One region of the Erwinia sp. AK-PDG3-5 genome, then DNA from elsewhere that is predicted to be linked to it. Evidence: predicted binding sites of a transcription regulator. Region 1 holds the regulator's gene; each other region holds the start of a gene.
What was found. Region 1 encodes sigma-54, which starts transcription at its own class of promoters, with help from an activator protein. Its sites were predicted from a motif close to GTTGGCACANNTTTCGCTNT; they were not measured.

Region 1 (3,247 bases):
TGCGGGTGCAGGACACATTCAGTACCGAGCTCAGTTCCAGTGTTAATTCATTGTTCATCATAGTTTCACTTACGTGTTCACTTCTGCCTGGCAAAATTACGGGACACATCTTCACCTGAAAAGAGGGGAGAGGGTCATCGGTCGACTGCTCAGCCTGCCTGATTGATTAACGGCCCGGCTCCCCGATTAAAGGGAGCCGAGCCGGTTATCTTACGTCATGCCTGATCCTAAGATTAGGGTGGCGAAGAAATAATCAATGCTTGAGTGAAATTTAGTGCTGCTTCAGCTTGTCTTTATGTTTATTGAGCTGGCGCGTCAGCTTGTCTATCAAGCCGTCAACCGCCGCGTACATATCTTTCCCTTCCGAGGTGGCATGCAACTCACCGCCATTCACATGCAAAGTCGCATCCGCTACCTGAGTGACCTTTTCGACCTTCAGTACAATATAGACCTGATTAATTCGATCAAAGTACTGTTCCAGTTTGGCAAATTTGGTCGTCACGAAATCACGCAATGGTTCAGTGATTTCCACGTTCTGCCCGGTAATGTTGAGTTGCATACATTCTTCCTTATCTGTTCGATCAGACCAGCTGTTTACGCTGGTTTGAGGGCGGGATGGATAAAGACTCTCGGTACTTTGCAACAGTGCGCCGCGCTACCATGATCCCTTGATTAGAGAGCAAAGTCGTGAGCTTGCTGTCGCTCAGTGGTTTGGCGGGATTCTCCGCCGAGATTAATTTTTTCACCAGTGCGCGTATCGCCGTGGAGGAAGCTTCGCCACCACTCTCGGTGTTGACGTGACTGGAGAAAAAATACTTCAATTCAAAAATTCCGCGCGGACTGTGCAGATACTTCTGCGTGGTCACGCGGGAAATGGTGGATTCATGCATATCCACGGCACTGGCGATATCCGCCAACACCATGGGGCGCATAAATTCTTCGCCCTGTTCGAAAAACGCCTGCTGCTGATCGACGATGCAGCGCGTCACTTTCAGCAGCGTGTCATTACGGCTTTCCAGACTTTTTATCAGCCACTTCGCTTCCTGCAAATTGCTGCGGATAAACTGGCTGTCACTGTCGTTACGCGTCGAACCGCCGAGTGAAGCATAATGCTGATTAATCTTCAGCCTGGGTACGCTGTCTGAATTCAGTTCCACCGTCCAGCGATTGCTGGCTTTGCGTACCAGCACATCCGGGATGACATATTCCGGCTCGGTAGTATTAATCGACTGACCCGGACGCGGATCGAGCGACTGAATTACCTGCATGGCGTTTTTAAGCACGTCTTCCTTCAGCCGCGTCACGCGCATCAGGCTACGGAAGTCATGATTAGCCAGTAAGTCCAGATGTTCGCTGACAATCAGCCTTGCTTCTTTCAGGCACAATGCGTCAGGCGGGAACTGGGAAAGCTGGACCAGCAGGCAATCCCGTAGATCGCGGGCACAGACGCCAACGGGATCGAAGCGCTGAACGCGTTTCAATACCGCTTCCACTTCATCCATGGTCAATTCATCGTTGCCAATGCTGTCGAGGATCTCATCCAGCGAGGCGGTCAGATAACCGGTGTCGTCCACGGCATCGACAATCGAGGTCGCGATCGCCCGGTCAGTTTCGGTAAACGGGGTTAACTCCACCTGCCACATCAGGTAATCCTGAAGGGTCTGCGTGGTTTCACCTTGATAGACCGGCAGCTCGTCGTCGTGATAATCGGTTCCGGTGCCTGACGGCGTTCCGGCGGTATAAATTTCGTCCCAGGTCGCATCCAGAGGCAGCTCTTCGGGCATGTCCTTCTGTTCCAGCGCTTCCCTGGTATCCAGAGCCTCTTTCTCCTGATATTCGCGTACGTCCACTTCCTCATGAATGTCGGTTTGTTCAAGCAACGGATTACTTTCCAGCGCCAGCTGAATTTCCTGCTGTAGTTCAAGCGTAGAGAGCTGCAGCAAACGGATCGCCTGTTGCAGTTGTGGCGTCATGGCAAGCTGTTGGCTAAGCCTGAGTTGCAAACCTTGCTTCATATTCAGGATACTAATTCCTCGAAAATCTTACCTGGTTTTAACACCTTATCAGAGTCTGAACTCTTCGCCCAAATAGACTCTTTTAACTTGTTCATCCTCCAGAATTTCTGCCGGAGTTCCATGAGCAATTAAGTGCCCCTGGCTGACGATGTAAGCGCGCTCACATACCGCCAGCGTTTCACGCACGTTATGGTCGGTGATCAGCACGCCAAGGCCGCTGTCACGCAGGTGTTCGATAATCTTTTTGATATCAATAACTGAAATCGGGTCAACACCGGCAAAGGGCTCATCAAGCAAGATGAACTTTGGATTGGCGGCCAGCGCGCGGGCAATCTCAACACGACGACGTTCGCCACCGGATAATGCCTGACCCATGCTGTTGCGCAGATGCTCGATGTGGAATTCGCTCATCAGTTCATTGGCGCGGTCTTCGCGTTGTTCTGTGGTCAGATCGTCGCGGATCTGCAGTACGGCCATCAGGTTGTCATAGACGCTCAGGCGGCGGAAGATCGACGCTTCCTGCGGCAGATAGCCAATCCCACGGCGAGCGCGGGCGTGCAACGGTAAGATACTGATGTCTTCATCATCAATGACGATACGACCCGCATCACGCGGCACAATGCCAACCACCATGTAAAAGGTGGTGGTTTTGCCGGCGCCATTTGGACCTAACAGGCCAACAATCTCACCGGATTTGACCTGCAAACTGACATCTTCGACCACGCGACGGCCTTTGTAAGCCTTCGCCAGGTTTTCCGCAATTAACGTAGCCATAGCTGATTAGTTACTCTTTTTTGGGCCGGTAGACTGGGTGCCTTTGTCCTGCAACTGGGAAGGAACCAGGATGGTCGTCACGCGTTTGCCGCTGCTGCCATAAGCCTGCATTTTCTGCTCTTTCACCAGATAGGTAATCCGGTCACCCTTCACGTTGCTGTCGAGCTGCTCCAGATAAGCATTACCGGTCAACTCGACAAAATCTTTCGCCAGCTCATAATGCATTTTTTGCGCATGGCCTTTCACCGGCTTACCGTTGTCCTGCATCTGGTAGAAGGTGGCAGGATTACCATAAGCATCGACGATGGTTTTCTTGCTGTCGCCATCCGGGCGAGTGACCACGACTTTATCCGCGGTGATTTTGATCGAGCCCTGGGTCACGATGACGTTGCCGGTAAAGGTGGCAACGTTACCCTGCATATCAAGGGCCTGATTTTCGGAATCGACGTTCACCGGTT
Region 2 (3,247 bases), 610 kb from region 1:
GCTTCATCAGTACCCGAAGCACGCATGTTGGTCAGTTTCTTACCGGTCAGGCAGTTCACGGTCAGGTCGTTTGAACGTGAGTGAATACCGATAACCTGGCCTTCATACACTTCAGCACCGTGGCCGAGGAACAGCTTACCGCGATCCTGCAGGCTGAACAGGGCGAATGCTACCGCTTTACCCTGGCCGTTAGAGATCAGCACGCCGTTCTGGCGCTGGCCGATTTCACCCTGACGAACATCATCGTAGTGGCTGAAGGTGGAGTACAGCAGACCGGTACCAGAGGTCATGGTCATGAATTCGGTACGGAAACCGATCAGTCCACGCGCCGGGATCAGGTAATCCAGACGAATACGGCCTTTGCCATCAGGGATCATGTCTTTAACATCACCCTTACGCTCGCCCATTGCCTGCATCACAGAACCCTGGTGCTGTTCTTCGATATCCAGCGTCACGTTCTCGAACGGCTCTTGCATGCGGCCATCGATTTTACGGTTGATAACTTTAGGACGTGAAACGGCGATTTCGAAGCCTTCACGACGCATGTTTTCAATCAGAACGGACAGGTGAAGCTCACCACGACCTGACACGCGGAAGGCGTCAGAATCTTCGGTTTCTTCAACACGCAATGCAACGTTGTGCACCAGTTCTTTGTTCAGACGGTCAAGGATCTGACGTGAAGTCACATACTTACCTTCTTTACCACAGAACGGAGAGGTGTTTACGTTGAAGTACATGGTCACGGTTGGTTCATCAACACTCAGTGCTGGCAGCGCTTCAACAGCCTGTGGATCACAGATGGTGTCGGAGATGTTCAGCTCGCCCAGACCGGTGATAGCGATGATATCGCCCGCTTCGGCTTCAACCGCTTCGATACGCTCCAGACCCATGTGGGTCAGGACTTTACCGACTTTACCGTTACGGGTTTTGCCTTCGCTATCTACGATAGTAACCTGCTGGTTTGGCTTAACTTTACCGCGTTTGATGCGGCCGATGCCGATAACACCCACGTAGTTGTTGTAGTCCAGCTGGGAAATCTGCATCTGGAATGGCGCTTCTGCCTCAACCTGCGGAGGAGAAACGTGATCCACGATAGCCTGATACAGCGGAGTCATATCCTCAGCCATATCGTTGTGATCCAGACCAGCGATACCGTTCAGCGCTGATGCATAGATTACCGGGAAGTCGAGCTGCTCGTCAGTCGCATCGAGGTTAACGAACAGGTCAAAGACCTGGTCAACAACCCAATCCGGACGCGCACCAGGACGGTCAACTTTGTTGATAACAACGATCGGCTTCAGACCATTAGCAAACGCTTTTTTGGTCACGAAGCGGGTTTGCGGCATTGGGCCATCCATTGCATCCACAACCAGCAGCACCGAGTCAACCATTGACATCACACGCTCAACCTCACCGCCGAAGTCGGCGTGTCCTGGGGTATCCACGATGTTGATGCGGTAGTCATTCCAATTAATGGCGGTGTTTTTTGCGAGGATGGTAATCCCACGCTCTTTCTCCAAATCGTTGGAGTCCATTACGCGTTCGGTGGCTTCAGTACGGGCGTCAAAGGTCCCGGATTGCTGCAGCAACTTATCGACCAGGGTAGTTTTACCATGGTCAACGTGGGCAATAATGGCGATGTTACGCAAATTTTCGATCACAGCTTTGCCTCAGGCATTAGAAATAGCGCGCTATTGTACACGGATTAATCGAAGGACTGAACAGGATCACAAATTTCAATTAAAGATAACTGTCAGGATTGCTTTTTACACCTTAAACAGTGCAAGAATCGCACTCCATCGAAAAAATGCACCAGAATAGTGCTCACTCAGCACTCAATAGCACCAAAATGGTGCGCGACTTCCATCATGGTGCAGGTCCCGTATCACGAGAGGGCGCATCATAGCGCTTTTTCAGGTAAATAATAAAGTTGGCATAGATTTCGCTTTATACACTCAAGCGAAGAATGCAGTTTTTCACAACGGTTGATAGCGTGTGAGAGATCTTTATTATCGGATGACAATGCGAGATAAGCAAAGTCCACCTTGAGATCGCTAACCACGACGACAATGACAAAATCCAGGAGAGTTAAGTATGTCCGCTGAACACGTTCTGTCGATGATGAACGAGCACGAAGTCAAATTCGTTGACCTGCGTTTTACCGATACAAAAGGTAAAGAACAGCACGTCACCATTCCTGCTCATCAGGTTAACGCTGACTTCTTCGAAGAAGGCAAAATGTTTGACGGTTCCTCTATTGGTGGCTGGAAAGGCATTAACGAATCAGACATGGTTCTGATGCCAGATGCGACCACCGCTGTGCTGGATCCATTCTTCGAAGATCCTACGCTGATCATCCGTTGTGACATTCTCGAGCCAGGCACCATGCAGGGCTACGATCGTGACCCACGCTCCATCGCAAAGCGCGCTGAAGATTTCCTGCGCTCTTCTGGCATTGCAGACACCGTTCTGTTTGGACCAGAGCCAGAGTTCTTCCTGTTCGATGACATCCGTTTCGGCAGCAGCACCTCCGGTTCCCATGTTGCTATCGACGATATCGAAGCTTACTGGAACAGCGGTAAAGCCTACGAAGGCGGCAACAAAGGTCACCGTCCAGGTCTGAAAGGCGGTTACTTCCCGGTTCCACCTGTCGACTCCTCACAGGACATCCGTTCTGCGATGTGTCTGACCATGGAGCAGATGGGCCTGGTTGTAGAAGCTCACCACCACGAAGTGGCAACGGCCGGTCAGAACGAAGTGGCAACCCGCTTCAACACCATGACCAAAAAAGCTGACGAAATTCAGATCTACAAATACGTTGTTCACAACGTGGCGCACGCTTACGGCAAAACAGCGACCTTTATGCCGAAACCTATGTTCGGTGATAACGGTTCGGGTATGCACTGCCATATGTCACTGTCTAAAGACGGTAACAACCTGTTCGCCGGCGACAAATACGGCGGCCTGTCTGAAATGGCCCTGTTCTACATCGGTGGTGTTATCAAACACGCTAAAGCGATCAACGCCCTGGCGAACCCAACCACTAACTCCTACAAGCGTCTGGTCCCAGGCTACGAAGCGCCAGTAATGCTGGCTTACTCTGCCCGTAACCGTTCTGCTTCTATCCGTATCCCAGTGGTTGCCAGCCCGAAAGCACGTCGTATTGAAGCGCGCTTCCCTGATCCAGCGGCTAACCCATACCTGTGCTTCGCTGCACTGCTGATGGCTGGCCTGGACGGCATCATCA
Region 3 (3,247 bases), 1.8 Mb from region 1:
AGTGAAGGTTTGCCACGCAGAGCCCACTCACCGAAGGTCCAGCTCAGCATCGCGCCAGCTGTTGCCATGACGGTGTTCAGGAACGCCAGACCGGCAATCTCGTTGGCTGCACTGGCTGAGCCAGCGTTGAAGCCAAACCAGCCCACATACAGAATCGCCGTCCCCATAAAGACCATTGGCAGATTGTGAGGCTTAAAGGCTTCTTTGCCGAAACCAGCACGTTTACCCACCAGGTAAGCACCCACCAGGCCAGCAACCGCGGCGTTGATGTGCACAACGGTACCGCCTGCGAAGTCCAGCGCGCCGTCCTGGGCCAGCAAACCGCCTGACCAGACCATGTGTGCAATAGGCAGATACGAGAAGGTCAGCCAGATAGCAACGAAAATCAGTACCGCTGAGAAGCGAACGCGCTCAGCAATCGATCCAACAATCAGGCCCACGGTGATACAGGCGAACGAAGCCTGGAAGGAGACGTGGATATATTGGTAGAAGGTGCCTACCAGTGAGGTCAGCTGAATGTTTTTCAACATCGCCATGCTGAAGCCACCGAAGAAGGCGTTACCTTCACTGAAGGCCAGTGAATAACCGTAAAGCATCCACAATACGCACACCATCGCGAAGGTCACAGAGACCTGAGTCATCATGGAAAGCACGTTTTTAGCGCGGAGCAGACCGCCGTAAAACAGGGCAATACCCGGCAACGTCATGAACAGCACCAGCGCGGTGCAGATCATCATAAAGGCGTTGTCAGCTTTATCAGCCACTGCCGGTGCTGCAGCCATCGCAAGCGACGGTAACAGAGCCAGACTGGCGAGGCCGAACAGAGCAATTTTTTTATTCATTTTATCCCATCCCATCAACATTCTTAGCCCCGAGATTACAGTGCTGCTTCGTCAGTTTCGCCAGTGCGAATACGGATAACTCGCTGCAGTTCCGCAACAAAAATTTTGCCGTCACCGATTTTGCCGGTGTAGGCAGCCTTGCTGATCACATCAACCACTTCATCCAGCTGGTCGTCTGCAATCGCAATGTCTATTTTTACTTTCGGCAGGAAGTTCACGCTGTATTCTGCACCGCGATAAAGTTCTGCATGCCCTTTCTGGCGACCAAAGCCTTTCACTTCGGTCACGGTCAGCCCTTGAATACCGATAGAGGAAAGTGCTTCACGCACGTCTTCCAACTTAAACGGTTTAATTACCACGGTAACCAGCTTCATATGATCCCCCTCCAGGTATTGAATACGGTTGTTTCGCCCAACACGGATTGATTAAAGCAAAGGCTGTGCCATAAATTAAAAATTGGCATTTTTCAGACGATTAGTCAGTCTGGCCCAGTGTTGCTGAGCTAGGGAGAGGAAAACAGAAGGAGGTGGAGCAGAATGCAGCCAACAAAAAACGCACCATTACGGTGCGTCGCGCGTTAATTATGTGCAAAAGCGGGAATTCTGCCGTTTATCCGCCTGTTCCTGGTGCAGCGAAGCGGCTGTTTTTACACCGCCTCGCCCGCTTCCAGTTCATCCCCGACCTGCTGCAATTGGTACATTTGCCAGTAACGGCCCTGTTTTTCCAGCAGCGCCTGATGATTCCCCTGTTCGACAGCACGACCACGGTGCAGAACCAGGATGGTATCAGCGTCGATAATCGTTGAAAGCCGGTGTGCAATGACCACCAATGTGGTTTTTTCCCGTACGGCTTTCAGTGCCTTCTGGATGGCTTGTTCAGTGCCAGAATCGATATTGGCCGTTGCTTCATCGAGGATCAAAATCTGCGGCGAAGCCACCAGCACCCGAGCCATCGCCAGCAACTGCTTTTGCCCGACAGAAAGATTATTTCCCTGCTCGCCAAGACGAGTATGGATCCCCTCAGACAGGCCGCGCGCCAGTTCAGCCAGCTGCACCGTCTCCAGCGCTTGCCACACCGCCTCTTCAGAGATATCGCGCCCCAGGGTCACGTTGGCAAAGAAGGTATCCGCCAGGACCACCGGATCCTGTTGAACCATCGCCACCGCCTGACGTAAAACGCTGTGGCTGAGCGTACTTAACGGTCGACCATCCAGACAAATTTCACCGTGCTGAATCGGATAATAGCCCATCATCAGATTGGCCAGCGTGCTTTTACCGCTGCCGGTATGTCCGACCAGCGCCACGAAGTTACGCGACGGGACGTCAAGGCAGATATCGCTCAGCACATTGCGATCGTCGCGGTAAGCGAAAGTCAGATCCTTAACCGAGATGGCCCCCGAGGTCAGTGGCCGGGTATCCGTGCCGTACTGCTGGCGCGGGGCATCGATCAGTTCAAAGATGCGCTCACCCGCAACCACCGCCTGCTGCAGCATAGACTGCTGCGTAGTGAGTTCGATCAGCGGTTCATTGAGTCTGCCGAGGTAGTTGATAAAGGCATACAGGACGCCGACCTCGATGCTGCCGGCAGACGAGAAGCCAAACAGCAGCATCAGTCCGCAAAGGATCAGGGCAGAGAACAGACTGAGCAGCGGACGCAGCAGGAAGCCATCAAGCTTCAGCGTTTCCATACGCGCCAGATAATGCGAGCGGCTGGCTTCGCCCATACGCTCACCAAAGCGCGCCTGCTGGCGGAACTGCTGGATCACGCTCATGCCGTTAATCACTTCATTGAAGCCATTATTAATATCAGCCAGATAGCTGCGCATCCGACGGACAATCGGCGTGCTGTAACGCTGATAAATCAGCATCACCGTCAGCACGGCCGGGAAGATGGTGATCGCCACCAGCGCCATGCGCCAGTCAAGACTGAACATCGCCACCAGCATCGCCCCAATCAATGCGGCGCTGCGTAAGACGGTGGCAACCACCGTGACGTACAGATCGCGCACCACTTCCGTGTCATTCGTAACGCGAGAGATGATTTGCCCAACCGGTTGGGTATCAAACGCACTCAGCGGTTGCCGTAAGGCCGCATCCATCACGTCCATCCGCAGTTGCTGAACCACGCCCACTGCGGCCTGGTTAAACAGCAGCGCCTGCCAGTAATGCAGCGAGGCCGCGAGAATTTGCAGCAGGATAAAACTGGTCGCCAGCCCGGAGACTAACGCTAACGGCATATTGTGTTTGGCGACCATATTATCAATAAAGTAGCTGATAAGGATGGGCCCCATCACCTCGGCAGCGGCGGCAATCCACAGCAGCAATACCGCCAGGCCGAGCGATTTACGCCACGGCGATCCGTATTTCAGTAACCGCTTAAGGGTCGGCCAGAGGTGGGCAAGATTA

Region 2: glnA (glutamate--ammonia ligase) is a predicted target of sigma-54. The motif match lies at 1,930-1,949, and genes of this name have one in related genera.
Region 3: glnK (P-II family nitrogen regulator) is a predicted target of sigma-54. The motif match lies at 1,270-1,289, and genes of this name have one in related genera.

What each region holds. Positions count from the first base shown of each region.
Region 1 covers NZ_CM165967.1:559,963-563,209, forward strand. Annotated here, with positions in the region: gene ptsN (PTS IIA-like nitrogen regulatory protein PtsN) at 1-58, opposite strand, end outside; gene hpf (ribosome hibernation promoting factor) at 272-559, opposite strand; gene rpoN (RNA polymerase factor sigma-54) at 582-2,015, opposite strand; gene lptB (LPS export ABC transporter ATP-binding protein) at 2,064-2,789, opposite strand; gene lptA (lipopolysaccharide ABC transporter substrate-binding protein LptA) at 2,796-3,247, opposite strand, start outside.
Region 2 covers NZ_CM165967.1:4,714,223-4,717,469, forward strand. Annotated here, with positions in the region: gene typA (ribosome-dependent GTPase TypA) at 1-1,661, opposite strand, end outside; gene glnA (glutamate--ammonia ligase) at 2,095-3,247, shown strand, end outside.
Region 3 covers NZ_CM165967.1:3,564,185-3,567,431, forward strand. Annotated here, with positions in the region: gene amtB (ammonium transporter AmtB) at 1-857, opposite strand, end outside; gene glnK (P-II family nitrogen regulator) at 878-1,216, opposite strand; gene AC1UKS_RS16610 (SmdB family multidrug efflux ABC transporter permease/ATP-binding protein) at 1,489-3,247, opposite strand, start outside; gene AC1UKS_RS16615 (SmdA family multidrug ABC transporter permease/ATP-binding protein) at 3,245-3,247, opposite strand, start outside.